Regions from separate parts of the Parashewanella spongiae genome, predicted to be linked through region 2. Evidence: predicted binding sites of a transcription regulator. Region 2 holds the regulator's gene; the other holds the start of a gene.
The links. The regulator MetJ, encoded in region 2, represses methionine synthesis genes. The targets are predictions, from matches to a motif close to TAGACGTCTAGACGTCTA.

Region 1: the regulator MetJ is predicted to act here: its motif matches at 10,944-10,961, upstream of metA (homoserine O-acetyltransferase MetA).

What each region holds. Positions count from the first base shown of each region.
Region 1 is NZ_CP037952.1:2,397,550-2,413,604, reverse strand. Features, by position in the region: gene E2I05_RS09265 (aldehyde dehydrogenase (NADP(+))) at 1-1,348, shown strand, start outside; gene E2I05_RS09260 (GntR family transcriptional regulator) at 1,454-2,125, shown strand; gene E2I05_RS09255 (ketoacyl-ACP synthase III) at 2,184-3,251, shown strand; gene rarD (EamA family transporter RarD) at 3,401-4,348, shown strand; gene E2I05_RS09245 (IS701 family transposase) at 4,793-5,833, shown strand; gene E2I05_RS09240 (hypothetical protein) at 5,937-6,797, shown strand; gene E2I05_RS09235 (flagellar protein MotY) at 6,816-7,685, opposite strand; gene rnt (ribonuclease T) at 7,830-8,477, shown strand; gene E2I05_RS23120 (hypothetical protein) at 8,525-8,821, opposite strand; gene E2I05_RS09220 (hypothetical protein) at 8,839-9,831, opposite strand; gene metA (homoserine O-acetyltransferase MetA) at 9,983-10,897, opposite strand; gene E2I05_RS09210 (HPP family protein) at 11,040-11,588, shown strand; gene E2I05_RS23000 (transposase) at 11,642-11,803, opposite strand; gene E2I05_RS09200 (ISKra4 family transposase) at 11,989-13,458, shown strand; gene E2I05_RS22305 (transposase) at 13,441-13,563, opposite strand; gene E2I05_RS09190 (IS110 family transposase) at 13,700-13,999, shown strand; gene E2I05_RS09185 (IS110 family RNA-guided transposase) at 13,992-14,768, shown strand; gene nadA (quinolinate synthase NadA) at 15,616-16,055, opposite strand, start outside.
Region 2 is NZ_CP037952.1:519,329-535,383, reverse strand. Features, by position in the region: gene E2I05_RS01855 (bifunctional aspartate kinase/homoserine dehydrogenase II) at 1-1,548, opposite strand, end outside; gene metB (cystathionine gamma-synthase) at 1,548-2,723, opposite strand; gene metJ (met regulon transcriptional regulator MetJ) at 2,930-3,244, shown strand; gene E2I05_RS01840 (SprT family zinc-dependent metalloprotease) at 3,222-3,755, shown strand; gene E2I05_RS01835 (endonuclease) at 3,813-4,574, shown strand; gene rsmE (16S rRNA (uracil(1498)-N(3))-methyltransferase) at 4,579-5,307, shown strand; gene gshB (glutathione synthase) at 5,396-6,343, shown strand; gene E2I05_RS01820 (alkaline phosphatase) at 6,363-7,685, shown strand; gene E2I05_RS01815 (pentatricopeptide repeat-containing protein) at 8,376-12,398, shown strand; gene E2I05_RS01810 (ISKra4 family transposase) at 12,734-14,203, opposite strand; gene E2I05_RS01805 (hypothetical protein) at 14,678-15,094, shown strand; gene E2I05_RS01800 (ankyrin repeat domain-containing protein) at 15,321-16,055, opposite strand, start outside.

The sequences.
Region 1 (16,055 bases), 1.9 Mb from region 2:
TTTTCTGGACGCCATTGCAACTGAATTAAATTCAGACATCGCTATCATTGTTGCAGTAGCACAAATAGAAACCGGATTGCCAATAGCTAGACTTCAAGGTGAAACAGCTAGAACCTGCAACCAGTTGAAATTGTTCGCGCAACATTTGAGAAATCCTACTGAGCCACGCTATATGGACAAAGCGGATCCCAATCGAACTCCTGCTCCTAAACCAGAATCTAGACTCGGTTACATTCCACTTGGTCCTGTAGTGGTTTTTGGAGCATCTAACTTTCCCCTCGCTTTCTCAGCTGCAGGAGGAGACACTGCTTCAGCATTAGCTGCTGGTTGTTCTGTTATAGTCAAAAGCCACCCTGCTCACCCAGCAACTACTGAGCTTGTTGGTAAAGCAATTTCAAGAGCGATCGAATCTTGTTCAATTGCCCCCGGTGTTTTTAGTGTATTACAAAGCTCTTTGCCTGATATTGCCGCCTCTCTAGTCACTAATGATAAAGTTGCAGCCGTTGGCTTCACAGGCTCTCTTAAAGTAGGACGAATACTCGCCGACTTATGTGCAGCGCGTGAAACTCCAATTCCCTTTTTTGGTGAGCTTGGATCGGTTAATCCACAATTCATTTTACCTAATATCCTTGAAAAAGATGCTGAATCATTAGCAATTTCACAAGTTCAATCGCTGATGATGGGTCATGGTCAATTTTGTACGAGTCCAGGAGTTTTAATAAGCTTATCAAGCCAAGGACTCGAACGTTACAAAGCAACTCTATCAGAAGAAATCAGCCAACAAGCCAGCGCTCCAATGTTATCAAACGGCATAGCCAAAACCTATCAACAACAAATCGAACGACTTGAAAAGCATTCAGGAATGACAGTTGTCGGCAGAGGAATAAGCCCTGAGCAACCGCATCACACACAACCAATCATTTTTTCTACATCTGCTGAATGTTTTAATCAAAACCCGCAAATACGCGATGAAATATTCGGACCTTCCGCTATCATCGTAGAGTGTTCTGATATTAATAAAATGCAATCTGTCATTAATAAATTAGAAGGTCAATTGTGTGCAAGTATTCATGGCTTTGAAAGTGATTTTGAACAACTTCAAGAACTTATTCGCTCTATCAGCTACAAGGTAGGCCGGATTATTTTCAATCAAATGCCTACAGGTGTAGAGGTTTGTTATTCAATGAATCATGGTGGCCCCTACCCTGCAAGCACTAATGTTCAGTCTACATCAGTTGGCGTTTCAGCAATAAAACGATTTTTGCGACCTATTTGTTATCAAAATAGTCCTACATATTTATTACCGGCCGATCTTCAAGATAGCTTTTCTAACTTAATAGTGAAATAAAACTGCAATTAAATAGAGGGAAATGCTGTATTTCCCTTTATTTATCTTGCCGTAAACGGTATCTTGGCTGCAATAATCAATTTTAATTAATGACAGACGGTATCCATGAGTCGAACCCCCCCTATCGTCCACAAAACTCGTACGCAAGTAGTTGTTGAAGTTCTAAGAGAGAAAATTCTTTCTGGTGATATAGCAGCTGGAGAGCCTTTAAGACAAAGTGCACTAGCAGAACAACTCAATGTAAGTCGTATCCCTGTCAGGGAAGCGCTTTTACAACTTGAAGCTGAAGGCTTAGTAAAGTTTGAAGCCCATAAAGGAGCTACAGCTACAATGCTTTCAGTCGAACAAGTAACCGAGTTATTTGAGTTACGCGCAATGATTGAAACAGATCTTCTTGCTAAAGCAATTCCTAACATAAGCGATGAAGATTTTGCAAAAGCAGAGCAAGTTCTTGAACTTCTTGAATCTGCTTTTAAGCATGAAAACGCTGTTGCAAGCTGGAGTGAACTCAACACACAATTTCACACCTTTTTATACCAACCAGCAAATCGTCCACATACACTTGAAGTAGTACAAGGTCTAAACACAAACTGCGATCGCTATATTCGTTTACAGTTATTATTGGGCGGTGGGATACCCAGAGCTGAACAGGAGCATAGAGACCTACTTGAGTTTTGCAAAAGTCGCCAAATTGATAAGGCTACAGCTTTATTAAAACAACACATATTACATTCGGCAGATACAATTAAATCGTTAGTGGCTCAGCAAATCGATTAGAAATACAACAATTATTTACAGATCAGAACTGTAATTCTTAAGGTTAAGAGAATATATTATGCACAATGCTAAGATCACTGGTTGGGGAAAATGTGTTCCTCCTGCAATACTAACAAACGACGATCTAGCCACATTTATTGATACTTCTGATGAGTGGATTAAAACTCGAACCGGCATTCATCAACGTCATGTAAGTCATGTTGAAACATCTGAGCTTGCATCCTTAGCTGCAAAAAGAGCATTAGCGGCAGCTAATGTTGAAGGCAGTGAAATTGACATGATAATTTTGGCTACGGCAAGTCCCGATACCCTAATTCCAAATATTGCATCTACTGTTCAAGCAAACATCGGTGCTACTTGCGGTGCTTTCGATATAAACGCTGCATGCAGTGGTTTTTTGTACGGATTAGGTTTAGCAAACTCCCAAATAAAAAGTGGCCAAAGCAAGAAAGTTCTTGTTATTGGTGCCGAGCGCCTTACCTTTTTTCTTGATTGGTCACGTCGGGATACAGCTGTACTTTTTGGAGACGGTGCTGGTGCCGTGGTCGTGGAAGCAACAGAGCAAGATTGCGGTATTTTAGGGTACGAGTTAAATAATGACCCAGCTGGTCGTGAATTTCTTAAAGCAGGGTTTGGAACGACAATGGATAGGTTTGACACGGCTTCATTAGACTTCCACATACAATTTGATGGCCAAGAAATATTTAAACGTGCAATTAATGGCATGAAGAATTTAAGCACCCAAGTTATTGATATGTGTAATCTTCCAATCGACCAAATAGACCTAGTGATCCCTCATCAAGCAAATGAGCGCATCATCGATACATTAATTTCCAAAATGAAATTGCCAAAAGACAAAGCCTTCGTAAACATTGCTAATTATGGCAATACATCAGCAGCCACCATCCCGATTGCAATTTGTGATGCATTAGAACAGGGAATTTTAAAGCCAAATCAAAACATTTTATCTTGTGCTTTTGGCGCTGGCTTAACTTCTGCAGCCGTACTAATGAAATGGGGAGACAGGGTGACACCATTGAAAGAGAGTGACGCAGAGCTTCCAGAGTGTAATCAAACAGCTTTAGAGCTTGTTAAACGTGCCGCTGATCACTTCTGCGACTCTTGATCGATTTTATCCCGTTAATAAATAAAGGCTCAGTACAGAGCCTTTATTTATTAACTCTTTAATTATATTCTCATTACTTGCCTTCCACATAAGTTAATAAATCTTAATTACTCTAAAATCGATAAAAGACATACACTCGTAAATTAATTTTGAACTTAAAAATCGGTATAAATCTCTTGCTAACTAATTATGATTATAGAGCTGGCATAACATTTTCCGTTATTGCATCTTTAATTTTCGGCATTATTCCATGGTTGATTAATTTAATAAATATCGATGGCAATACGTTATTTTCGTTGAGGATAATAATAGGCTTTGTATTTTTAACTGCTTATTTTTCATTTTCAAAAAAATACATAGATCTGTTCAATTCAGCAAAAGATATACTTAAAAGCCCCAAAAGACTCTCATTATTGCTCATTGGAGCCTGCTTGATTGGTGTTCAATGGTGGATATTTATATGGGCACCAGCTAACGGTTTAACGAAAGAGCTATCCTTGGGCTATTTCATGCTACCGTTAAGCACAGCTTTACTAGGCAAACTTATTTTTAAAGAAAGAATAAATTTCTTAAGAAGAATAGCCATATCTTTAGCCTTGATAGGGTTAGTTATAGAGCTCATGCAACACCATTCAATATCATGGGTTTCAGTGATTGTTTTTGGTGGTTATCCACTATACTTTACTATCAGGAAAATGATGAAGGAGAAAGTGGCATCAATTCTTTTTCTCGAGCACCTCTGTTTGATCCCTGTCTCTATTTTATTTTTTAAAAATACTCCTAATATTTTTAGCTCACTTTATACCACACCATATTCTTTAGTTTTGATTTTATTATTTGGGATTGTTGGGATAATTTCAGTGTTTCTATACATTCAAGCCTCAATGCTTTTACCTCTTAGCTTGTTTGGTATGCTCAGTTATCTTGAACCATCAATTCTTTTTGTCGTTGCAACAATAGTAATTCATGAACAAGTTGAAACGTCACATTTAATATTCTATGGTTTCATATGGTCAGCTACACTTATTTCTCTCTTTGACAGTTTCAAAATTTTTATTGATGAACCTAAAAGCTCAAAACATACTAAAAAGGTATGAATATCTATCAGGGCGACCACACGAATGAGTGATATGAACAACTGCATGTGGTAATTTCGTCATTCCCACGAAAGTGGGAGTCTAGCACCTTATACCTGAATACCCAAAGTCACTGGATTCTCGTTTTTACGGGAATGTCGGGTTACAAAGTTTACGGTTTTTGCTCGAAAAACATGCTTGCGTTTACCCTAGAATATCTCTATCAAGAGTTATGCTCAGTTCTAAACATTCAAATATAACAAAAGATATAAAACTTTAATAAAGATAATAAACCGATTTATTCCTCATATAATAGGCTCACATTAAATATCATTGATAAAACGACATCATTTTCTGTTTATATCTTTCATCTCTATAAATATTTAAAACACCATAGGACTTACGCATTGACAGGTTTGCGTAGTTAATGATAATCCTTCAAAAATCTAAATATTGTAACTGATAATAAGAAGTACCACTCGACCAACTACAGCCCGCTGCAATTTAACTATGTATATGGGATTTTTGATCAGTGAGCCCAAGTCATCCACTTGCACTCGATTGTCCGAGGTAACTGGTATTTCTCATCACAGTGTAAACCGTTTTTTTCAAAGAGAACTGTTTGAACCATTTGATTTATTTAATGAAATAAAAACCAGCGTCAACTTGATTGGTGGCACTCTTAGCGTTGATGACAGCGTTCTGGATAAACCTTATAGCAAGTATATGGCACTTGTTGGACATTTTTGGTCAGGTAAGCATCATCGAGTTGTGAAAGGGATTAATCTCATCACTTTATACTACACAGATCCAGATGGTCAGCACATGCCAGTCAATTATCGTATTTATGATAAGTCTGAAGGCAAAACTAAAAATGATTATTTTCAGGATATGCTGGGTGAAGTCTTAACATGGGGTTTGAAGCCAGCATTTGTCACGGGAGACTCTTGGTACAGCGGCGTTCCAAATCTGAAGAAGGTAAAAAATTACCAAACAGGTTTTATGTTTTCAGTTGAAAGCAATAGAGCAGTATCGCTTGAAAAGGGAAAGTTGCAGCAAGTTCAAGCCCTAGATGTACCTGATGATGGTCTCGAAGTCTGGTTGAAAGACTTTGGTAAAGTGAAACTTTTTCGGACGATGCTAAAAGACCAGCAACGCCATTATGTTGTCTACTTACCAGAAGGCAACTTTAACTACTTGCTGAGAAAAGAGTTTTTAAGCATCCATGACCATCACTGGCAGATTGAACAATATCATCGTGCAATTAAACAAGTCTGCCATATTGAGCACTTTCAAGTACGCAATGAGCAACCTATAAGAAATCATATATTTGCATCAATTTGCAGCTTTGTTCATCTTCAAAAAATGCAGGCTGCTGATGTCATATCTAATGTGTATAAACACCAACGTGTTCTTTACAAGGGTGTAGTCGCAGGTTTTATTGCAACATTTTCAGAAGGTAAAAGTTGTCTCGAACCAAAATTTCAAAATTCTGTCAATGCGTAAGTCCTACACCAGTAACTTAATCCAATTTAGCAATACTAAAACCCTTCACTATAATTAACTCAATAGAGCTACATGCAATTTAGCAGCAAACAGGGAGTACTTCATGCTTTCAAGGATTGGCAGTGCAATTCCAAGCTTATTTAATAAACAAGATAAAGCCAGCTTTGAATCTGATCCAAACATAGATCAATCTACCAATGATTGTTGGAAAAAAATAAGTAAGCTGTTTCAGCCTTCCCTAAAGCAAGAGAGCAAAGCTAAATTCGAACTTTTGTCTGACTTAAGAACGTATGATAGAGACAAACCTGACTTATTTTATGCACTCAAAACAAACGCTACATCTATTGGTAAAAAAGAATTTAGTGTAAAAGATGAAAATAACTATACTACCTATGAACTTGGACCTTGCTCGTTTAAATTAAAACGGTTAGCGATCGATTTGAGAAAGTTACAAGAAACACTCCAAAAAGATATTAATAAACCTGACACAGACGTTACTATTTTCGATGTAGACTTTTATCGTGCAAAACATCAGTGGGAAGATGATAAAATTTTTTCTCAAGTAGATCTAAAAAAACGTTGTGGAAGTGAATTTCAAACTGTTAAAGAGATTGTTAATCAAAGATTATTAGCAACTATAATGGAAAACGTAATGCTCAATAACCCTAGCGAGCATTACATCTCAATCGGTGAGTCTGATGAAACTTATCACTACAACCGAAGCCCAGGGGCAGAAAGTTATTTAATGCTAAATGTAGTACTTCACAAAGACGCAAGTAGCTCCAAAGCAGATGACATTGTTAATGCAATTAAAGAGCAACCAGGGCACATCAAGTCGATGCATGTAAAATGTTCTTTTGTAATTAAAGGCACAGATATTATTGGGGTTCATGCTTCTTATACTGTAGGTTCAGATACTGGTCCGGATTATTTTTCTTTTTGTCCGAACTCTTCTGAAACATAATTTATACCATAACTATAACTAACTTGCTTTGTCGATTTGAATGACTAACCTTCTGTTTCGCGCTCTATCAGCTAAAGTATCGTTTCCAGCCACATGACGAGTTTCCCCGTGTCCTCGAGTAACAATCTTATCTTTAGGCACACCGTTTGAAATAAAATACTCTTTTATCGAGTCTGCTCTTTGTTGTGATACTTTTTTATTTATCCCTCTGCCACCATAACTGTCTGTATAAGCGTCAATAAGGATTAACTCAACATCAGCATCATAAGATAAATATTCTTGAACCTTATTCATTTGTTGTTGAGAAAGTCGGGTGAGCTCAGTTCCTCCTTCTTTAAAGTTTAATACTGTAAATGCGATGTCATTAAAAGAATAAGGTAATAAGTTCGATAAGCATTGTTTAAAGATATTGTATTTTCTATGAAAATTTACTGAAGATAACCCAACGGCAACACGTCTAGACTTATTATTCCAATCTGCATAATAAAAAGTTGGCTGCATTCCTTTTGTTAATTCATTAAGCATTGACCAAGCGGCCAATTTTGGCACTTCACCGTCAAAGTATTTCTGATAAGTAATCGCCGTTAGCTTTTTATTTGCAATACCTGGACGCCAACTCGGTGCTTTACTGATTAATTCTGCTTTCGTTACTTCGTTCGGTTTTACCCACATATCCAATACAAAATTCAAATTCATATCTTTACTGGCTTGGCTCGCAAAAATAGCTTTGCCATACATAGGGATTTCATGCTCTAACTGGCAAGCTATTGGACTATTACTTGTAATTCGCCACTGTGATTCTTCTAAAGAGGCAACAAAATGACGCAGTTCGGCACCGACAGTTAAGGGTACGCAACAAACCAATAAAATGATTAATTGTCGCCACATATTCATTGTTTCTCATTGAAGTTCTTATTATTAAGTTTATCGGCATATTTTTTTATATCTTTAGCTTAAATAAACCACAAACAAACATGACACATAAGTCAGTATTAAGGATAATAACACGGACATTTTTTTATGAGCAATTACATGAGTGATTTAGTGGAACACAATAAGTTAAAATCCCGTTTTCGTGGGTATTACCCTGTCGTTATTGATGTAGAAACTGCTGGATTTAATAAAGAAACCGATGCTCTATTAGAAATTGCTGTAACAATGCTGAAAATGACTAACGAAGGCGAGTTGATCATTGATAAAACAATGCATTATCACATTGAGCCTTTTGAGGGTTCTAATTTAGAGCCTGAAGCTTTAGCATTTAATGGAATTGATCCTACAAACCCTTTGCGTGGGGCTGTAAGCGAAAAAGAAGCTTTCCTTGAAATAATTAAAGAAATCAAAAAAGGGCAAAAAGCATCTGAATGTCACAGAAGCATCATTGTTGCCCACAATGCGACATTTGATCATGGATTCGTTACGAAAGCGATTGAGCGTAATAAGATTAAAAGAACCCCATTTCACCCATTTGCAACTTTCGATACAGCTGCGCTTTCGGGTTTAGCTTTAGGGCATACAGTACTAGCTAAAGCTTGTTCAATAGCTGGAATTCCTTTTGATAACAAAGAGGCTCACTCCGCACTATATGACACAGAAAGGACTGCAGAGTTATTTTGTTATATCGTTAACAAGTGGAAAGCGTTAGGTGGCTGGCCTTTATTAAATACAAATTCAACCTAAACAAATCGGTTTAACGCACAATTTAACTTTAATCTATTGGTAACTATTCAAAAAGTTGTGGTAGTTCGAGCCCCTTGCAGCACCAAGTCTCCCAGTAAAGGGATGGTATTTTTAAGAGAAAACCTGTCATTTAAAAACTTCCAAGATGACAAGTTTTGTTTTTGGCAGGTTTTGCGCAGACTCGAAAAGGTGTCTCGACATTGGCATCTTAAATCTCTTCTTGTTCCACCACTTACTTTTCGCCTTTTGACATGTTCTCGCAAATCGTTTTCACTGCCGTTAGTATGTATCGGAATTTCAGGCCGTTCCAACACTCGAAGTAGAGACGATTTATTTAGGTTCAAACGAGCAATAAAAAAACTTATAATGTTGCTCTTCGTTTCGAAGAAGAATGACAGACCAATTTCTGATAAGGCGAGCGCTCTCCATGAAGCATTAAATTATTAGCAATTCCAGATTCACTTATTTCATTGTCTATTATGAGTAGTTTTTTACCTAAATTGGCACTACTTTTAATCCATTCTTCTTTCTTATTTTTGCCTTTTACTTGTGCAGTTCGATTACCTTTTTTTCTATTTTCAACATAATCAACAGAATCTATAGTAATACCTTCAGCGCCAAAAATTGCTTTGACTTCATCACATTCTAGAGGAGATTCATTGATAACAACCAGTCTATGGACGTTATCTTTTATCTGTTTTAGTACTTCAAAATTCCTAGTATCTAATTTGTACATCTCATGTTTAATGGATAAATCGAAAGACTTCACTCCATGTACTATAAATTCTTTAAATTTAATTTCTTCAAGTGATAATTCGTCTATAGGTCTGTGAGAAGGCTGACCAACACTTAATTCATAATATCTTCTTTCAAAAGAGGCCAAATTAAATACTATTGCTAAGGTCAATTCGGTTTGAGCACCAAAGTTTCTTGTCTGTGCTATTTTCAGCCAATCTAAAGTATTACTCGGTGTAACTGGAGAAAATTTATGGCTACAAGGTAATATCGCTTTACATTTTGTATTTTTAATAACTGTATATTCTTGACTATTCTCTTTAACTTTTAATCTTAATTTATCAAGTTTTGAGTTCATAAACTTTCTTATAGATTTACAAGTTAATCCACCGTGAGTACCTGTCACAAATCCAACAACATCAGAAAAACCCGAGGCCCTAGTTACACTTTCAACCTCATTATTAATAATATGAACACGATAAAATCGTAATTGACCGCTTCCAGTTTTAAATTCAAGCTCATAGATTTCATTTTGTATTGGAACATCTATTTCTAGTAGATTTATAACCTCAACTGTTGAAGCTGGGATACTTAAGTTTTCATTATATAAAACTGACATAGAATTCCAATACTAATTATTTAATATCCAATTGAAAAATAACTGCTATTTTCTAATCAAATATTGTATCTCACTTTAATCCTTTTTCTTCATTAAAAATTAACCATCAAAAAATTAAACATTCATTACTTTAAAGTTCTTTATATGAGTATTAAACTTTCTCTAATTTATAAGGGGTCTCTTGGTATACATAATAATTTAACCAATTACTGATTAACAAATTGCCGTGACTACGCCAATTTGTTATAGGCGTGCATTGAGGGTTTTCGTCTGGAAAATAATTTACTGGCTTTTCAACTGGAAGGTTTTGTTGTAAGTCTCTCTCATACTCCTGAGCTAAAGTTTCTCTATCGTATTCAGGATGCCCGGTTATTAATAAGTTTTTCATATCTTTGCTGAGCGTTATGTAAGCCCCTGCCTCATCAGATACTGCCAGCAGCTCTAAGTCTGGGTGACTGACTATTTTTTCAATATCTATTTCAGAAAATCGAGAATGAGGCGCTGTGAATTGATCATCAAATCCGCGTAGAAGTGGCACATGCTGTTTACAACAAACATGTTTGAAAACTCCTACTCTTTTACGCTTAAGTAGCTGTCTTTTAAGTCCATACAGGTGATAAAAAGCAGCGTGCGCAGCCCAACACAAAAATAAGGTTGAAGTTACGTGCTGTTGAGACCAGTCAATAATTTCACATATACGTGTCCAGTAGCTCACCTCTTCGAAATTAATCTGACCAAGTGGCGCACCAGTTACGATCATCCCATCATAGTTTCTATGGTTTATTTGTTCAAAGTCACAATAAAAAGTTGCCATGTGATCAACAGAAGTATGCTTAGATTGTTTTTCATGTATTCGCATAAGATCAATTTCAATCTGTAATGGTGTATTTCCAAGCATTCTTAGCAGCTGAGTTTCTGTCTCTATTTTATTTGGCATTAGATTTAAAACTAAAACTCGTATTGGTCTAATATCTTGATGCAAGGCTCTAGAGTCTGGCATCACGAAAATATTTTCAGCATTTAATATCTTACCAGCTGGTAAATTATCAGGGATTCTTACAGGCACTTTAAGATCCAAAATATGTTAAAGACATTTAACAATAATAGCCTTTAAGACATCTAGATGTCCATGGCTATTCATTACTTTTAGCTAATCCCCTCACATTTTCTATTATGCTTCGCTTTTATGCAGTGGTTAAAATAGATTGATGAAAAAAATAGGATACGCTTGTACTGCCGGTTTAGGGGCAGCTTTGGCTATTGGGCTGCTGTCTTTTGTATGTAATATGCCTTTCAACATAGCACTATTAATGGCTCCATTTGGAGCAACAGCTGTTTTAGTTTTTGCTGTTCCTGAAAGCCCGTTAGCTCAACCTAGAAATGTTATTTTTGGCCACTTGCTTACAGCTTTTATTGGTCTATGTTTTGTTAATTTTTTTGATGCTACCTCACTCTCAATAGCAATAGCTACAGGGTTGGCTATCACATTGATGATACTGACTAAAACAATTCACCCACCTGCAGGAGCAAATCCGATATTAATCATGCTCACTTCACAGAGTTGGAGCTTTATGATTACTCCCGTTTTGCTTTGCTCAGTCACACTTGTATTATCGGCCAGATTTATTTATTCCTGTCTAAATAAATATAAAAAACTCGGCCGCAAGCAACCGAGTTTTAGAAAAGCCCAAGTTGATCCGCACTTTTCTCTTTTTTATCTAATTCCGACAATTGATCCTGAACATACTTTCGTATGACCTCTTCAGTAGCGTTTCCTATAGTTTCGACAAAATAACTTTGTGTCCAAAGCTTATCTCCCCCAAAAGTAACGCCTTTTTATATCTGGGTAACGCTTGAAGAATTCTCTCGCTGAAATACTTTTGATTATTTGCATGACATCGCTTGGTGATATCTTCGGCTCACCTCTAATGACCATGTGGATATGATCAACTGGAATTTCTAGTTCAACTATATCAATGTCATAGTCGTAACCAATTTTATAAATAATTGATTTGGGTGTAGATCTTTTTGATCGACGAAAACCATGAAAAGATCATTAATTATCAATTGGATGGGTTTAATAAATGGTGCGAAAGGAGCAATTTTATAGTACTTATCAGTTTCCACACACAACAAGTATATAAAAAGGCTCCTTTCATGAAACTAGCATACTCAAACTCACTCGAATTTTCATTCTTTTCTGAAGCCAAATTGCAATTTGAACGTATTATTTCGCACCTCGAAGACGAGCAAGTTAAGCAAGAGAGCCATGGAGAAGTTGAAGCTTATATCGATACCGAAGGAACTGAGTTGTTGCGGTGTTTATTACAGGGTTTCTTAGATATCAAAACCGCTGAAGAGCCCCGTCAGCAAGTTTGTTCCAACCGTGACATTGCATTGAATCATTTGAAAAATAACTGCAAACGAAACTTAGAAAGTTTATTTGGTACCGTAACGATGCATCGAAAAGGTTACAGTCAACGTCGGTGTGATAGCGTGTTTCCAATGGATGGTGAGCTGAATCTTTCGAAAGATAAATACTCTGATGGTGTACGCCTAAGACTCGCTACAGAAGCAGTCAAAGGCTCATATGATGATGCAGTAAGCTCAATAGATACCACCACAGGTGCGCACGTGCCCAAGCGACAAGCAAGGCAAATTGTGCAGGATATTGCACAAGATTTTGATGGTTTTTATCTCCAGCAGAGATACCTTAAGCCAGAAAATACATCTGATTTACTGGTATTGACTATGGATGGAAAAGGCATCGTTATGCAACCTAATAGCTTGAGAGAGGGCACGCAAAAAGCAGCGAAACAACAGAAGCTCAAAGGACGCCTAAGTGCTGGAGAAAAAAAAGACCGCAAACGAATGGCAGAAGTTGCAGCGGTATACACCACCAAGCCTTTGCATCGTACCCCAGAATCAATCATGTCTAGAAACGATAATTCAAATGTTCGTCCATTACGTGTGCCACCAAGAAATAAACGTGTGTGGGCAAGCGTAGAAAGAAGCGCTGCGACTGTGATTGAAGAAGCATTTTTAGAAGCTCTGGAACGAGACCCAACTCAAAGCCGTCAGTGGGTTGTACTCGTTGATGGTCATCCTCATCAGCTAAAACAAATTTATCGGGTGATGAAGAAACTCAACATCAATGCAACGGTGGTCATGGATTTCATCCATGTGCTTGAATATCTCTGGAAAGCGGCGTGGTGCTTATTTGAAAAAGATGATCCAGAAGTCGAAGATTGGATAGAAAAGCGAGCGACTGAAATCTTACGAGGTAATGCGTCACAAGTAGCAAAAGGCCTTGGGATCAGTGCAACAAAACGGAAATTAAAACAACGAGAAGGCATTAATAAGTGCATCGGTTATCTATTGAGAAATAAATCAAGATTAGAATACGGTAAAGCGTTAGAGCAAGGTTTCCCAATTGCTAGCGGTGTCATTGAGGGAGCTTGTCGTCATCTGATTAATGATAGGTTGGATATCACTGGAGCGAGATGGAGTCTTGAAGGTGCAGAAGCTATATTAAAACTTAGGTCGTTAAGATCGAGTGGTGATATTGAAAAGTATTGGGAGTATCACAAAAAGCAATCCAAACAGAGGTTATACAGATGTGGATAACTTCGTCGTTTTAAAAGACCCACACCCAATTGATTTTAAGCCTTCACGATAAGACTCTATAAATACTTTGCGCCGATATTTTGGTATCCATACAAAGTGATACATTAATCTGTATACGTGATGTGAATTTCTTTGAAGTTCCATATACAGGATAATATAGACCGAACTTCGCCCAGTCTACATTATCCAGCACGGGGGCAAGCCCCCGAGATTTTCGCTACGCTCGTTAAAAAAAGAACGCTTGAAATTATGCCATTTTCTCAAGCAGCATCATATTGAGCTAGCAGTAATGGAAAGTACAGGTGTTTACTGGAAAAGCATCTACCTTTCACTTGTTACAGCTGGCATAAAAACGCAGGTCGTTAATGCAAGTCATGTCAAGAATGTTCTCGGTCGAAAGACAGATGTCATTGACAGTCAATGGCTCGCTTCACTTGGTCACTATGGACTCGTTCGGTCAAGTTTCGTTCCAGCGCCACAGCAGGAGCAACTCAGATTACTGACTCGCAGAAGAGACAAAACAAAAAAAGGAATTGAGTAATGAGAAAAATCGATTACATAAAACCTTAGATGATGCTGGTATTCGTCTGGGCGGGTTTATTAGCGACATTAACGGGAAATCAGGGCAAATACTCGTGAACGGTCTGATTGAAGGAAAGCCATTGTGTGACTTGATAAAAATGGTCGACCCAAGACTGAAAGCCGATAGAAGTGAACTTATGGCGAGTATGGACGAAACTCTTACTCCGTCACACCTTTATATCTTGCGTAATATCAAAAGTCACATTGAGTTTCTAGAGAAGCAGCTTGCTGAGCTAGAAACCTTAATTATTGAAACGATAAAACCGTGGAATGAGGCTCTGGAACTTTTGCAAACGATACCGGGCACTAGTGTTATCAGTGCAGCTTGTCTTATTGGTGAAATCGGTGACGACATGAGTTGCTTCGATGGAATGAAGGGTATCAGCTCATGGGCAGGTTTATGTCCGGGAAATAATGAAAGTGCAGGAAAAAGAAAAAGTGGGCGAATGCGTAAAGGAAACAAAATGGTCAAAACACTCTTGTGTGAAGTAGCTAATGCTGCCGTTAAGACGAAAAGCCAATTCAAAGGCAAGTACCAAGGTTTGGTCATCCGTCGAGGACACAAGAGAAGTATCATTGCTATCGCCCACAAACTTTTACGTATTATCTACACAGTATTAAGCCGAAGGAAAGCCTATTTTGACCCAGATATTAACTACGAGGAGTTAATGGTCAGGAGAAATAGTCCCCGATGGCTTCAAATGATGGTTAAATACAATATGGTATAAACAGTTAAGCAAAAAGCTTAACAGACAGCCAGACTTATTTTTATCCCTTCAATAATTGTGGGGAGGACTATGTTGCGTCTAATACTATTAATTTTCATGGTAACATCAGTTGAACGCTAAGTATATGAGTAACTGTTTGAGTCAATAAGATGACTTTATCATTCACTCAATGAGTGAAGTGCTCTACGCTCACAAGCTTGCTAAAATGGTTGCTATCTGCGTTGTAACTTTTGCAAGTAGAATAACTACTTGCTGCAAGCTACGCCTTACTATCAGCCATTTTTTCTACGCTTGAGAGCGCAGTTAACTGATGTTTCTAGGTTGAAGTACTATATTCCCTACGGCCGCCATACAAAGCTGGCGTTCAACGCACTTCGTGCTTTTGTCGGGATAAATCAAAAACTTGTAACGTAGTAATGAAATCCTTTAGCCTTGCCCTTCGGGAGCTTGTATGTGTCCAAATCACTACGCAAAGCTGTCTCAACGTAGCAATGTAATAACGACAGTTTTGTATGTCGGTAATAACTATGTCTTCATCAATTTCACTTGTACTTTGAACACATACATAGCTCTGAGCTGGGAATTTAATTACTGTAATTGGTATTAGATTCCCACTATTGTGGAAATGACGAAGTTATCACATGGAGTTGTGAATATATCACTCACTCGTGCGGATGCCCTGACTTTATCTCTAAGCCGAAAATATGGGAGTTTATTGGTCAAAATTGGCTAGGAATGATTATTCGATTTGTAATTGAAACGCTGATGGTAGTTGTAGAAATTAAATCATTCTCGCATATTTCAATAATGTCATAAAGAGAGGAAAAACTCTCTTTATGACAACGAATTAGGCGTTACCTTTCACTTTCATGTTTAAATTTTTAGCAAAATTTAACATTCGATCTAATGGAATTAAGGCGTCATGCCTTAATTCATCATCTACGAAAATTTCATGTGGTTTAGTGTCAATAGCTGATAATGATTCTTCGATGGCTTTCAAGCCATTCATCGCCATCCAAGGGCAATGAGCACAACTTTTACACGTTGCTCCATTGCCACCAGTCGGCGCCTCAATTAGAGTTTTACCCGGCGCAGCTTGTTGCATTTTATAAAAAATACCTTTATCGGTTGCAACAATAAAAGTATCGTTATTCATCGTTTGAGCCGCTTTAATAAGCTGGCTTGTAGAGCCAACAGCATCAGCCATTTCTACTACAGCGGCAGGTGATTCAGGGTGTACTAAAACCGCGGCAGAAGGATATTCTAACTTCAACAGACGTAATGCTT
Region 2 (16,055 bases):
CCACTGAGTTGCATTACTTTTAAACTGAGACTTCCACTGGCTCAGCGCTATCGCCGTTGCACTCAACAAGGCTTGAGTTGAATTTACAATCCCCACTAAATCAATTTGTGCTTCGAACTCATTGCTCAGTGAAACAACCGATTTTTCAAATACCTCTAGCCATACTCGGCCAATGTTGCCTGCACCAAATAAAACCACAGCAATTCTTTGTTTTGGCCCAGTACAACGTCGATGCACTTTTTGGATCAAACGTTTCACTTGATATTGCGGAACTAATGTAACTAGGCTAACAGAGTCCTGAAATAACGGGATGGCTTCTCGGTTGAGTAATCGTGCAAATCTTCGACGATATAAGTCAACGTCATGACTGACAAGTGCGACCAAACCGTAATTTAAATCTACAGAAAATGACGTTGCCGATTCTACTGATAGAGAAGCTAATACTTCCTCAACGTTCAATTTAGTATCGAGCGTGAATGCCAGTAATAACTGATCTTTTGATTTTCGCCACCATGCCAATGGGATTAAATCTTGTTCATTAAGTCGATGTAATATGTGCTGGGTATCAGTAGAAGTTTTAAGAGTAAATAAAACCACCGAATCCACACTGGTGACGACAGGCTCTCTAGACGAGTCGGATTGAGGGTTGATCAATGTGAAATCCGTGTGTGACGCAAAGCTTGATCGAACCGCCAAACTGACATTGGCATTAAACAGTGGCTGTAAGGTTCGACTGTGTAATACCGGTGTTCCAAGTTTTGCCAATCGATCGGCTTCAGTGAGTGACAGACTACTCAGTAATTTTGCATCACTGATTTTATTCGGATCAGCGTTAAATACACCTTCGACATCGGTCCATATTGTCACTCGTTCAATATCAGCCAAGCTGGCGATTAAGCTGGCGCTATAATCTGAGCCGTTTCGCCCGAGCAGCAAAGTTTTCCCCGCTGTATCACTGCAAATAAAGCCAGTAATAACTAATCGTGTATTAGGGTTGCTCTGGATCAAGCCATGAAGATTCAACGCTGATTCAGATTTTCTGACATGTGTCATGACACCTTCATCCGCGATCAATATATCTCTTGCATCAACCGATTTAGCCTCTACCTCTGCCGAATTTAATAATCTAGCGAGTAAACGCGATGACCATAACTCCCCAAAAGCCAAACATTGGTTCTGCTGATATTCGGTCACTTTACCCTTACATATCTCAGAACTAGTACAGGTCTCAAACGTCAATAAATTTACAATTTGATTATGATCGGTATCGAGATTTTCTTTAAGCTCCTTGGCCATTTCGCCTTCAAACAATTGATCAATGAGTGCTTGTTGCCGAGCAATCAAAACCGCCAATGCTGGCTTCCAGAGTTGTTGTTCACTTATCAATTGTATAATGCGATATAACTGATTAGTGGTTTTTCCTGATGCAGAAACAATAACGATGTCATCACTGTGCCCATGAGTCAGTAAAATGTGCGCGACACGACGGTAACAATCTGCATCAGCTAGGCTTGAGCCACCAAATTTATGTACATGACGAACGGCCATCACGCGTCTACTCCATTATAACGGGCTGCAGCATCAAGTGCTGTTACAATATCATTCACTAAATCTTGAGCGTCTTCAATACCCACGGATAACCTAATTAAATTTGGGCTTATGCCTGCACGCTGTTGTGCCTCATCATCCATAGAGCGATGAGTCATTGTCGCTGGAACTGCCAGTAAACTTTCAACGCCACCAAGGCTTTCTGCAACCGAGAAAAAACTCAATGTTTCAAGAAAGGTCACTAATGAGGCTTCGCCACCCTTTAGTTCAAAGCTTATCATTCCACCAAAACCAAGTTGTTGCTTTTTGGCAATCTCATGTTCAGGGTGATCTGGTAATCCTGGGTAATAAAGTTTAGCAACTTGAGGATGAGCTGTTAATCGCTCTACAATACATTGTGCATTGTACTCATGTTGTTTCATACGCAAAGGTAAAGTGCGTATACCTCGCAAAGTTAAATAAGCATCAAACGCTCCACCGCTCAATCCTAGGGTATTCGCTAGCCAATCGAGTTGCTCACCTAACTCCTTTTCGGCCGCAACAACCACACCACCCACCACATCACTGTGCCCATTAATGTACTTTGTCGTCGAATGCACCACAATGTCGGCACCGAGCGCGATAGGTTGTTGTAATAACGGTGATAAAAAGGTGTTATCTACCGCCACAAGTGCATTAACGGTTTTGGCTTTATTCACTACGGCTTTAATATCCACCACACGTAACAGCGGATTACTGGGTGTTTCTAACCAAATGAGTGCAGGTTTTGCTGCAATCGCATTTTCCCATGCAAATTTATCTGTTTGATCAATGACATTGAGAATAAAGTGGCCTTTACTGGAAAGATGCTTAAACAGTCTTAAGCTGCCGCCATAGCAGTCATGTGGCACCACCAGCACATCATTATGATCAAGTAGCGCAGTGATTAATGTAATGGCTGACATGCCAGTGCTTGTGATGACAGCGCTGACACCTTGCTCAAGTTCGGCCAGAGTATTGGCTAACACAGAGCGAGTAGGGTTACCCGATCGACTATAGTCAAATTCACGTGGGATTTTATGGCCATCAAAACTGTAGTTAGTAGATAAATATAGCGGTGGCACAACCGCACCGTATTGCGTATCGCTTTCAATGCCATTTCGAACGGCTGCCGTTGTTGATTGTCGTTGTGCCATGAACTGAGCCTGCCTTATGCAAACCTAAAGATGTCTAGACGTCTAATTTAATTCAAACATTAAGCGCTCGTCAAGAACTTTAGACATTTAGCCGTCCAAACATAAAGAAACCCATCTTGATCCTATGAAAAATGTAGCAATCATTTGACTGCAAATTGTAAGGGTTTAAAATCAGCAACGAATTTAGCGTTTATACAGGTGAGTCAATGACGAAGTGGAATGGAGAATACATCAGCCCTTATGCTGAGCATGGAAAGAAAAGTGAGCAAGTGAAAAAAGTCACGGTATCTATTCCACTCAAGGTATTGAAAGTACTAACCGACGAACGTACTCGTCGTCAGGTAAATAACTTGCGTCACGCAACCAATAGCGAACTGTTGTGTGAAGCATTTTTGCATGCTTATACTGGGCAGCCTTTACCACATGACGAAGACCTATCAAAAAACAATTCAGATGGCATTCCAGAAGAAGCAAAAAAATTAATGGATGCTATGGGGATTGAATGGGAAGACATGGAATAATCATTTTGGTGATACCAACTTAGTTATGGAAACTTGGCAAGCTAAAACGCTTGAGCACGTTGAACATTGCTATCGAGTTGCCGAACAGCACTTGAAACGCCGTTTTACACGCCCAGAAGTCAGCTTTAAGCTTCGCGGGCGTAGTGCTGGTATGGCACATTTGCAACTTAACAAGTTGCGCTTTAACCAGCAAATGCTCACCGATAATCAACAAGTTTTTATTGATGAGGTTGTACCCCATGAGATCTGTCACTTACTTTGTCACCAGCTTTACGGTCGTGTAAGACCTCACGGCAGAGAATGGCAAGCGATGATGCTTAGTTTGTTTGAGTGCCAACCAAAAACAACCCATAACTTTACGGTACACAACAAGCCACAGGCTCAATTTAACTATCAATGCCTTTGCGGAATAATCAAACTCAGTATTCGCCGCCATAATAAAGTCATTCGAAACCAAGCACAGTATCGCTGTAAAACCTGTAAGCAAACTTTGCAACAAAAACATTATTGATTAACAGGCCGTTAGACTCTACCATTTAACTACCGTGCAGTTATTCGGTTGCAGTAGATGTTATTGAACCATAAAGTAGTAAAGTGTCTAATCCTAAGCGTTATTTATTCTGCCTTAATATTTCCCGATGCGAGTCACGCCACTCCGGGCCATCCAACCAGCTTTTCTCAAGCTAAATCGAAAGCAAAGAAACTCTACAAAAAACAGTTAAAGCAAAAAAGTTTTTATTGTGGTTGTGATATCCGTATTAAAGGCAAAAAATGGCAGCCTGATTTAACCAGTTGTGGTTTTCAAGTTCGCAAACAAGTTAAACGAGCTAATCGCATTGAATGGGAACACGTCGTGCCTGCTTGGGAATTTGGGCACCAACTTCAATGTTGGCAGCAAGGTGGTCGTAAAAATTGTAAGAAAATGAATGCTAATTTTAAAAAAATGGAGTCAGATCTTCACAACCTAGTACCAGCCATAGGCGAGGTGAATGGCGACCGCAGCAATTACCGTTTTAGTCAATGGAATGGTAAAAGCTACCAGTACGGTCAATGCAATATGTTAATCGACTTTAAAGGTCGTAAAGTGCAGCCTCCTGTTCAAAGTCGAGGTGCCATTGCACGCACTTATCTTTATATGAAGCAAACTTACGGTTTACGAATTGCCTCACAACAATTAAAGTTGTTCAACGCATGGAATAAAAGCTACCCAGTAAATCCCCAGGAGTGTAAAAGAGAACGAGCCATTGCGTTAACCCAAGGCAACCATAATACATTTGTGCATCAAGCTTGCCAAAACACAGGGCTAAGTCGTTACTTATCAGAAGAATGAATAAATGAGAATTCCACGTATTTACCAATCCTGTACGCTAACCACTGAGCAAACAATTAACCTTGACGACGATGCTGCGGCCCATGTTGGTCGAGTCATGCGGATGGTCGCTGGCGATCAATTGTCGCTTTTTAATGGTGATGGCAATGATTACTTAAGCGAGATCATCCAATCAGGTAAAAAATCTGTGACCGTGAAAATCCTTTCCCAACAAGAAAATAATAGCGAGTCACCGCTTAATATTCATTTAGGTCAAGTGATTTCTCGTGGCGACAGAATGGACTTCACTTTGCAAAAATCGGTCGAATTAGGTGTAAATACCATCACACCACTATTCTCTGAACGTTGTGGCGTCAAACTCAGCGGTGAACGTCTGACAAAAAAAATCCACCAATGGCAAAAGATTATCATCAGTGCTTGTGAACAATCAGGCCGAAGCACAGTGCCTCAAATTCGTCCTGCAATGCAGGTACAGGATTGGTGCAGTGAAGCCACATCAGCATTAAAGCTGAATTTACACCCTAGAGCCAATCACGGAATTAACGGTTTAACAATAGATAACCAAAAAGTTCGTCTACTCATTGGGCCTGAAGGTGGCTTATCCGTCGATGAAATATCAATGACAGAGCAATATCAATTTACCGATATTCTGCTTGGTCCCCGCGTGTTACGCACTGAAACTGCAGCACTGACTACCATCAGTGCTCTGCAATTAAAGTTCGGCGATCTCTAACTTATTACTCCGTGACAAAAATTTGTAATAATAACCCGCTATCTTAGCTCTGGCAGACGTTGTGAGCTTTGCAAAGGAAAACAAAAATATGATTAAGCTTGGCATAGTGATGGATCCCATCAGTGACATTAACATTAAAAAAGATTCCAGTTTTGCGATGTTACTCGCTGCACAAACACGTGGTTATCAATTGTTCTATATGGAAATGAAAGACTTAGCCATGTTAGAAGGCGAAGCCATAGCGAGCATGGGTAAATTAACGGTTAAGGACGATCCACAAGATTGGTATCAGTTACAACCCGCTCAAGATGCACCACTCGCTGATTTAGATGTGATTTTGATGCGTAAAGATCCGCCATTTGATACTGAGTTCATCTACGCCACATATATGCTCGAACGCGCAGAAGAAGCCGGAACCTTAATCGTAAATAAGCCGCAAAGCTTACGTGACGCCAACGAAAAATTGTTCACCGCATGGTTTTCTGAATTTACGCCAACCACATTAGTAAGCCGTGATGCGAAACGCATACGTGCATTCTACCAGCAACACAACGACATAATCTTAAAGCCGCTTGACGGCATGGGTGGCTCTTCCATTTTTCGGGTTAAACAAAATGATCCCAATCTAGGTGTCATCATTGAAACCCTAACAAACCATGAGCAAACCTATGCCATGGCACAAGCCTTCATTCCCGAAATCACTTCTGGTGACAAACGTATTTTGATTGTTGATGGTGAACCTGTACCCTATTCATTGGCGAGAATTCCCGCAAAAGGTGAAACTCGTGGCAACTTAGCCGCTGGCGGTCGTGGCCAACCACAGCCACTATCACAAAGCGATTGGCATATTGCCCGTTCACTTGGCCCTGAACTTAAAAAACGTGGCCTGATCTTTGTGGGTATCGATGTTATTGGTGACAAGCTCACGGAAATCAATGTCACCAGTCCAACTTGTATCAAAGAAATTGAAGCCGCTTACGATGTCGATATTACCGGTATGCTAATGGACGCCATTGAAAGACGAATTCAAAAATAAAAAACCAAGGAAAAGCAAAATGCAACTCAACCGTACCCTTTCAAGTTTATTTGCTCTCACGCTACTGTCGTCAGCGACCACGTTCGCTGCCAATGCGGTATCTGAAACTTCGAGTAAACCTAAAAACATTGTTTTTGTGATTGGGGACGGAATGGGTCCAGCCTACACCACCGCCTATCGCTACTACAAAGACGATCCTAACACCGATGAAATAGAGTCAACCATATTCGACCGTTTGTTGGTGGGCATGGCAAGAACATCCCCAGCCAAAATCAGTGGTTACGTCACCGACTCAGCCGCTTCTGCTACTGCACTTTCGGCTGGTGTAAAAACCTACAACGGTGCCATTGGTGTTGATGAACATAAGCAGCCAGTAACCACTTTGCTTGAAAAAGCGAAAAGCATAGGAAAATCGATTGGCGTCGCGGTGACTTCACAAGTAAACCATGCCACACCGGCCAGTTTTCTGGCACATAATGAGAACCGACGTAACTACGAACAAATCGCTGAAGATTACCTTGATTCAGATGCTGACGTGATTCTCGGCGGTGGCCAACGTTATTTCTCTGACGATCTCATTAAACAATTCGAACAAAAAGGTTATCAATACCTTAACCAATTCGAACAACTTGAAACGGTACAAACGGGTAAAGTGTTAGGTCTATTTGCCGACGTACAGCTTCCTTGGGTGCTTGATAATCCAAAAGGTAAACAACTGAGCAAAATGACAGATAAAGCCCTTTCATTGTTGTCTCAAAATGACAAAGGTTTTGTTTTAGTAGTCGAAGGTAGCATTATCGATTGGGCAGGTCATGGCAATGACATCGCCACTGCAATGGCAGAAATGGACGAATTTGCCAATACGCTCGCGACTATTGAGCGTTTTATTGGCACTCATCCAGATACCTTAATGGTAGTCACGGCCGATCACGATACTGGCGGTTTAACCGTTGGCGCTAATGATAAAAAGAGCTGGAACCCTGCTATTTTGCATAAACTAAATGCCAGCCCACAAACCATAGTTTCAACATTTACAGCACAAGAAAAATGGCAAGATACCCTAGTTCAAAAATTAGGATTTAAGCCTTCTGTTGAAGAGTGGAAAACCTTAACAGCCGCTAAAAATGAAAAAGACAGTAAATTGACCCGCGCGATTATCAATTTAGTCAATAAGCGCAGCAACACCGGCTGGACAAGTGATGATCACACTGCAGTTGATGTGCAAGTGTTTGCCACTGGGCCAGCTTCAGAGTTATTTAACGGCTCACAAGATAACACCGAGATCAGCAAGAAACTTGATAGTTTATTACCGCACAGTTCGTCCAATATAATGAAAAAATAAATGGCGAATAAGTAATACTAATTACAGTAATTAATCTAGCTGGTGTTGGAGATAGCTTTTAACTTGGTTTTCTCCCAAATTCTTTCTCTCGTCGCACTCGTGAAAACGGGTGCCCAACGCTTTTTTATACTTATACCAATTACAGTAATTAACGGCACAAAATTTCTTCGATTTTTCAACCTAAAATCATCAGTTGAACGCTGAGTATATGAGTAACTGTTTGAGCAATATGATGATTTTATCATCATAGCTTTCACCCAATGAGTGAAGTGCTCTACGCTCACAAGCTTGCTAAAATGACTGCTATCTGCGTTGTAACTTTTGCAAGTAGAATAACTACTTGCTGCAAGCTACGCCTTACTATCAGCCATTTTTTTTACGCTTGAGAACGCAGTCAACTGATGTTTCTAGGTTCAAAGACACTAGATTCCTGCCTTCGCAGGAATAACGGAAAATTACAGAATGAGCCCCACAGAAAATGTCATGGTTCTGGACAAAACCAATTTACGCTCAATTTCATTATTTTTTTGAGTCTGAAGTGCTACTATGAGCTACGAAACGGCTCCCCTATGCGGTGGATAATTTTCTGTTATACATTTATAGAATGCCTTAAAGCTGAATATTTTTGTATTTATCATTTCAGTGCGTTATTTCTTAGCTTGTTAATTCACTCACTTATTGAGTAATGTGATGGCGACAGTGCGCACACCTGCTGAGCAACAATCAATATATAGATTCATGCTCAAAAGCCTCCAAGAATACCCAAGCGAAGCCGTATCCTATCTAAACTTTGAGGTTTCAAAGTTTGATGGTGATGAAAACTTACAACATTGTTATCAATTATTAAGCAAAACCTATAGACAAAAGCTGTATTATTTTTTCAACAATAAACCATCGTCGGCTTGCTCTAACTCTCACACACGAGAAACTCACTATTGTAAGAAGCCAAGTAATGCTTGCCGACGTTTTGCAACTGAGCCCCGATCCATTACTCCAAAATCGAGCACTCGATATACCAAGCAAATACAGCAACCATCTTCCTCCAGTAATTCCTTTTTTACTCAGACCAGTGCGCTTATTCACTCTTGGAAACTTAAACAGAAAAGCAAAAATAAACTGGGTATTGAGCTAAATTCACTAATTGGTGGTTGCACTAAACTTTCGCAGCTTATTGAAATCATTCACAGCCTAAAAAACGACAAACAGACCATGGAAACATCATGGGATATAAGATTAATCCATAAAATGTTACACAAAGCGGCCGAGTTTCCTGACAACCATTCATCTAGTTTCGACGGCATTTTTAGTGACATAATACGATTTAAATCGTCCTATGAAGCGAAAACATGCACACTATTACTGAAATTAATTAAGTTAAATTTAAATTTTTCAGATGCCAAAGGATTAGTGCTAAGCAATGCTGCTGAAGCCAGCTTAATGCAACAATGGGGCATCAAGCCTGATGTTGCCATTTACAATGCCTTTATCACGGTATGCGCTAAAACGGGCCAGTTTGATAGTGCTTGGCAACTGGTGTGTGGTGATAAGCCTGTGATTGCACCTCATTTGCCATTAAAAGCCAATCAAATCACCTGCATTAATTTGCTGGCTGCCTGCGCTGAAGCTGGGCGTTATGCAGAAGCCAAATCATTGGTGTTGGGCGATAGCGATACAGCTACAACCAGCTTAATGCAGAAGTGGGGCATCAAGCCTAATGTTGCCATTTACAATGCCTTTATAACCGTATGCGCTAAAACGGACCAGTTTAATAGTGCTTGGCAACTGGTGTGTGGTGATAAGCCCGTGATGGCCTCTCACCTACCACTAAAGGTAGATGAGATCACCTGCATGAATTTGCTGGCTGCCTGCGCTGAAGCGGGGCGTTATGCAGAAGCCAAATCATTGGTGTTGGGCGATGGCGCTACAGCTATAGACAGTTTAATGCAGCAGTGGGACATCGAGTCTAATGTTGCCATTTACAGTGCCTTTATCACGGTATGCGTTAAAACGGGCCAGTTTGATAGTGCTTGGCAACTGGTGTGTGGTGATAAGCCTGTGATGGCACCTCATCTACCACTAAAGGCAGATTCAATTACCTGCATTAATTTGCTGACGGCCTGCGCTGAAGCGGGGCGTTATGCAGAAGCCAAATCATTGGTGTTGGGCGATACTGCTACAGCCAGCTTAATGCAACAATGGGGCATCAAGCCTGATGTTGCCGTTTACAGTGCCTTTATCACGGTATGCGCTAAAACGGGCCACTTTGATAGAGCTTGGCGACTGGTGTGTGGTGACAAGCCCGTGATGGCACCTCATTTGTCATTAAAGGCCTGTCAAATCACCTGCATAAATTTACTGACGGCCTGCGCTGAAGCGGGGCGTTATGCAGAAGCCAAATCATTAGTGTTGGGCGATACAGCTACAGCCAGCTTAATGCAACAATGGGGCATCAAGCCTAATGTTGCCATTTACAGCGCCTTTATCACGGTATGCGCTAAAACAGGCCAGTTTGATAGTGCTTGGCAACTGGTGTGTGGTGATAAGCCCGTGATGGCACCTCATTTGTCATTAAAAACCAATCAAATCACCTGCATGAATTTGTTGACGGCCTGCGCTGAAATGGAGCGTTTTACAGAAGCCAAATCGTTGGTGTTGGGAGATACAGATACAGATACAGATACAGACAGTTTAATGCAACAATGGGGCATCAAGCCTGATGTTGCCATTTACAATGCCTTTATCACGGTATGCGCTAAAACTGGCCAGTTTGATAGTGCTTGGCGACGGCTGTGTAGTGATAAGCCCGTGATGGCACCTCATTTATCATTAAAGGCCAATAAAATCACCTGTCTGAATTTACTGACGGCCTGCGCTGAAACCGGCCATTATGCAGAAGCCAAATCATTGGTGTTGGGCGATACTGCTACAGCCAGCTTAATGCAACAATGGGGCATCAAGCCTGATGTTGCCGTTTACAATGCCTTTATCACTGTGTGCGCTAAAACGGACCAGTTTGATAGTGCTTGGCAACTGGTGTGCGGTGATAAGCCCGTGATGGCACCTCATTTGTCATTAAAAGCCAATCAAATCACCTGTATGAATTTGCTGGCGGCCTGCGCTGAAGCGGGGCGTTATACAGAAGCCAAATCATTGGTGATGGGCGATGGCGATACAGTTACAGCTACAGACAGCTTAATGCAGCTTTGGGACATCAAGCCTAATATTGCTATTTACAGCGCCTTTATCACGGTATGTGCTAAAACAGGCCAGTTTGATAGTGCTTGGCAACTGGTGTGTGGTGATAAGCTCGTGATTGCTCCTCATCTACCACTAAAGGCAGATTCAATCACCTGCCTGAATTTGCTGACGGCCTGCGCTGAAATGGAGCGTTATGCTGAGGCCAAGTCTTTGGTGTTGGGCGATGGCGATACAGCTACAACCAGCTTAATGCAACTGTGGGACATCAAACCTAATGTTGCCATTTATAATGCTTTTATCACGGTATGCGCTAAAACTGGCCACTTTGATAGTGCTTGGCAACTGGTGTGTGGTGATAAGCCTGTAATGGCACCTCATCTACAACTAAAGGCAGATTCAATCACCTGCCTGAATTTGCTGACGGCCTGCGCTGAAACGGGGCGTTATGCCGAAGCCAAATCATTGGTGTTGGGCGATGGTCATACAGCTACAGCCAGCTTAATGCAACAATGGGACATCAAGCATGATGTTGCCGTTTACAGTGCCTTTATCACGGTATGCGCTAAAACTGGCCACTTTGATAGTGCTTGGCAACTGGTGTGTGGTGATAAGCCTGTGATGGCACCTCATCTACCACTAAAGGCAGATTCAATCACCTGCCTGAATTTGCTGACGGCCTGCGCTGAAACGGGGCGTTATGCCGAAGCCAAATCATTGGTGTTGGGCGATACAGCTACAACCAGCTTAATGCAGCATTGGGGCATTAAGTCTAATGTTGCCATTTACAATGCTTTTATCACGGTATGCGCTAAAACTGGCCAGTTTGATAGTGCTTGGCAACTGGTGTGTGGTGATAAGCCCGTGATGGCACCTTATTTGTCATTAAAGGCCAATCAAATCACCTGCATAAATTTGCTGACTGCCTGCGCTGAAATGGAGCGTTTTACAGAAGCCAAATCATTGGTGTTGGACGATGGCGATACAACTGCAACCAGCTTAATGCAACAATGGGGCATCAAGCCTGATATTGCCATTTACAGCGCCTTTATTAAAGTATGTATTAAGGCTAAGGAATTTGACACTGGAATATGGTATTTAGAAAAAATAATGAACAAATGTGACATGATTACTCTTTCACAAGTACATGCTCAACTTGCTTCGCTTGAAAAAGATAATTTCGCAATCATGATTGATAAAGGGATAACACAAGGAATATATAAAAAAAATGTTGGCCTAATGAGTCATTGTATAAATTTGCATATGGATAAAATCTTCGAAGGACATTCAGGCAATGGTAAACATATTCAAGGTGTTCCATTAGGTTTCGCAAAACTATTATTCTGTTACCACAAACAAAACAATGAACCCAACATAACATCGATCATAACAGGATACCATGGCAATAATACTTTAAAAAATGGAATGATAAGTTTTCTCAAAGATGAATTTGGACTTGAGTTTATCGAAGGTAAACTCAACTCAGGAATGATAGTATTGCGCGAGTCTCCCCATTAACTTGATACTAGCGAGTACACTTTTTAATATGTTCGCATCATAAAATGAACATCATAGAACAACGACAATATTATAATGCTAAATGCATTTTTGTTTTAACCGAGAAACATCAGTTGACTGCGTTCTCAAGCGTAGAAAAAATGGCTGATAGTAAGGCGTAGCTTGCAGTCATTTTAGCAAGCTTGTGAGCGTAGAGCACTTCACTCATTGCGTGAAAGCCATGATAGTAAATCATCTTATTGCTCAAACAGTTACTCATATACTCAGCGTTCAACTGATGTTTTTAAGTTTAATGTTCTAAATGGTTTGGGTGTGGGTCTTTTAAAACGACGAAGTTATCCACATCTGTATAACCTCTGTTTGGATTGCTTTTTGTGATACTCCCAATACTTTTCAATATCACCACTCGATCTTAACGACCTAAGTTTTAATATAGCTTCTGCACCTTCAAGGCTCCATCTCGCTCCAGTGATATCCAACCTATCATTAATCAGATGACGACAAGCTCCCTCAATGACACCGCTAGCAATTGGGAAACCTTGCTTTAACGCTTTACCGTATTCTAATCTTGATTTATTTTTCAATAGATAACCGATGCACTTATTAATGCCTTCTCGTTGTTTTAATTTCCGTTTTGTTGCACTGATCCCAAGGCATTTTGCTACTTGTGACGCATTACCTCGTAAGATTTCAGTCGCTCGCTTTTCTATCCAATCTTCGACTTCTGGATCATCTTTTTCAAATAAGCACCACGCCGCTTTCCAGAGATATTCAAGCACATGGATGAAATCCATGACCACCGTTGCATTGATGTTGAGTTTCTTCATCACCCGATAAATTTGTTTTAGCTGATGAGGATGACCATCAACGAGTACAACCCACTGACGGCTTTGAGTAGGGTCTCGTTCCAGAGCTTCTAAAAATGCTTCTTCAATCACAGTCGCAGCGCTTCTTTCTACGCTTGACCACACACGTTTATTTCTTGGTGGCACACGTAATGGACGAACATTTGAATTATCATTTCTAGACATGATTGATTCTGGGGTACGATGCAAAGGCTTGGTGGTGTATACCGCTGCAACTTCTGCCATTCGTTTGCGGTCTTTTTTTTCTCCAGCACTTAGGCGTCCTTTGAGCTTCTGTTGTTTCACTGCTTTTTGCGTGCCCTCTCTCAAGCTATTAGGTTGCATAACGATGCCTTTTCCATCCATAGTCAATACCAGTAAATCAGATGTGTTTTCTGGCTTAAGGTATCTCTGCTGGAGATAAAAACCATCAAAATCTTGTGCAATATCCTGCACAATTTGCCTTGCTTGTCGCTTGGGCACGTGCGCATCTGTGGTGGTATCTATTGAGCTTACTGCATCATCATATGAGCCTTGGACTGCTTCTGTAGCGAGTCTTAGGCGTACACCATCAGAGTATTTGTCTTTCGAAAGATTCAGCTCACCATCCATTGGAAACACGTTATCACACCGACGTTGACTGTAACCTTTTCGATGCATCGTTACGGTACCAAATAAACTTTCTAAATTTCGTTTGCAGTTATTTTTCAAATGATTCAATGCAATGTCACGGTTGGAACAAACTTGCTGACGGGGCTCTTCAGCGGTTTTGATATCTAAGAAACCCTGCAATAAACACCGCAACAACTCAGTTCCTTCGGTATCGATATAGGCTTCAACTTCTCCATGGCTCTCTTGCTTAACTTGTTTGTCTTCGAGGTGCGAAATAATACGCTCAAATTTCAATTTGGCTTCAGAAAAGAATGAAAATTCGAGTGAGTTTGAGTATGCTAGTTTCATGAAAGGAGCCTTTTTATATACTTGTTGTGTGTGGAAACTGATAAGTACTATAAAATTGCTCCTTTCGCACCATTTATTAAACCCATCCAATTGATAATTAATGATCTTTTCATGCTTTTCGTCGATCTAAAAGATCTACACCCAAATGGTTTTAAGGGCAGAAACGTGTCAGGTTTTCGGTAACCTAAATGATACCAATACCGTCATACCCGAATGCTTTAGTCGGGTATCTAGCGACTTTTCTAGCTGCTATCGTTATCGGTTAATTTCTTTGAATTTACAAAGGCACTGGATTCCAGCCTTCGCTGGAATGACGGAAATGCTGTGAATTTAAGTGATATAGCCTGTGAAGCTTTGAGGCAAAAATGAGTCAGCCAACTGAATCTGGCACAATCTCAACAAAAAAAATTCAGTGATTAGTAAGGTAGATAGGTTTAAGGTTACTGAAGTCAATTGAATAAAGAGTTTTAAGTCATGCATAAATTAATAATTTCAGTCTTGATATCATTATCCTTTAGTGTCAATTCAGCAGAAACGGATTCAATTCTGTTGAAGGCGGCACAACAATACAAATCCTCTGGCGCTGAAAAGTTCATACTCACTCTGCTTGAAAAATCATCATTTAATGATTCTACCGATGTGAAACAAAATGTTGATGCGCTGCACAGTATTGAAAATGTTTTCGGAAAATTTGAGGGTGTCGAAAAAATTAAAGAAGTGACATTAAACAAACGTTCAAGAATTGAATATTTCACCCTAGACTATCAAAAGGCAGCCGCATTTGGACACATAATTTACTATACCGACAAAAAAGGAGTCGAGGTAACATCACAAATGCAATTCGATTTAGATCCTTGGCAAGTACTACCTCAGAACCTTTTATCTGAATGAGGCACACCCAATTACCTGCTACATAGTGATACAAAAGTTTCAGTTTTATTTGATTCAGTAAATGGCTGACTCGATGTTTACAAAAAAGCCCCATATTTAGCCGTTAGCAAGCCAACTCTAACTAAAATATCTTAATGTTGGCTAGGCATTGTGGGTATAGAGAAATTTTATGTATCAATATCTATTGTTGATTTTAAACTTAAAAGCTTCGATGCTTTAATCTTTTCTAATTGTATAAACTTTTTCTTCGAATAGAGTTCCACTTCTTTAAGCTTGAACTCTTAACAAGCTGTTGTTCAAATGCTTCTATATAATCCCTATCTTGAACTTCTATAGCAAGTTTCATTAACTTAATATACACACAAGATTCGGCACTGGTAAACACCTCTCCTTGCCAACACAACTCGTAAGCTAACCCAAGGCAATTATGTTCAGCTGCAAATGCTAATGGAACGTTTGGGAAAGATTGCTGATATTCAACACCGAAAGATATTAATACGGCTGCGCATTCGAGTTTCTCATCCCTTAATGCTGCTTTCAAAAGCTTAACATAATCGCTCATACTATCTAAATTATAAATCGACTCAGCTGGAAGGGTCGTTGCATTTAACATGCTTTCTAGAGCATCGGCATCATCTGCATTAATTATCAACTGCAATATATCGTAAGCAGAAATCGCAGGTGGTAATTTCGAGCCAGCAACAATCAATCCTGCACACATCTCAGTATTCATCGCTTGGTAAGCCAACGCTATTGGCATAGCGACTTTATTACAAGTGTTTACTTCTGCCCCATATGTAACGAGTAACGCCGCAACTTCGACCAAGTCAGTTTCACATGCTCTTTGCAATGGGGTCATCCCATCTTTCAAGCCTTCTATCACTGAAACTTGAGTATTTCCTTTAACCTGTTCTATAAGCTTTTTGACAGTCTCTTTGCTTTTATCATCTATAGCATAATG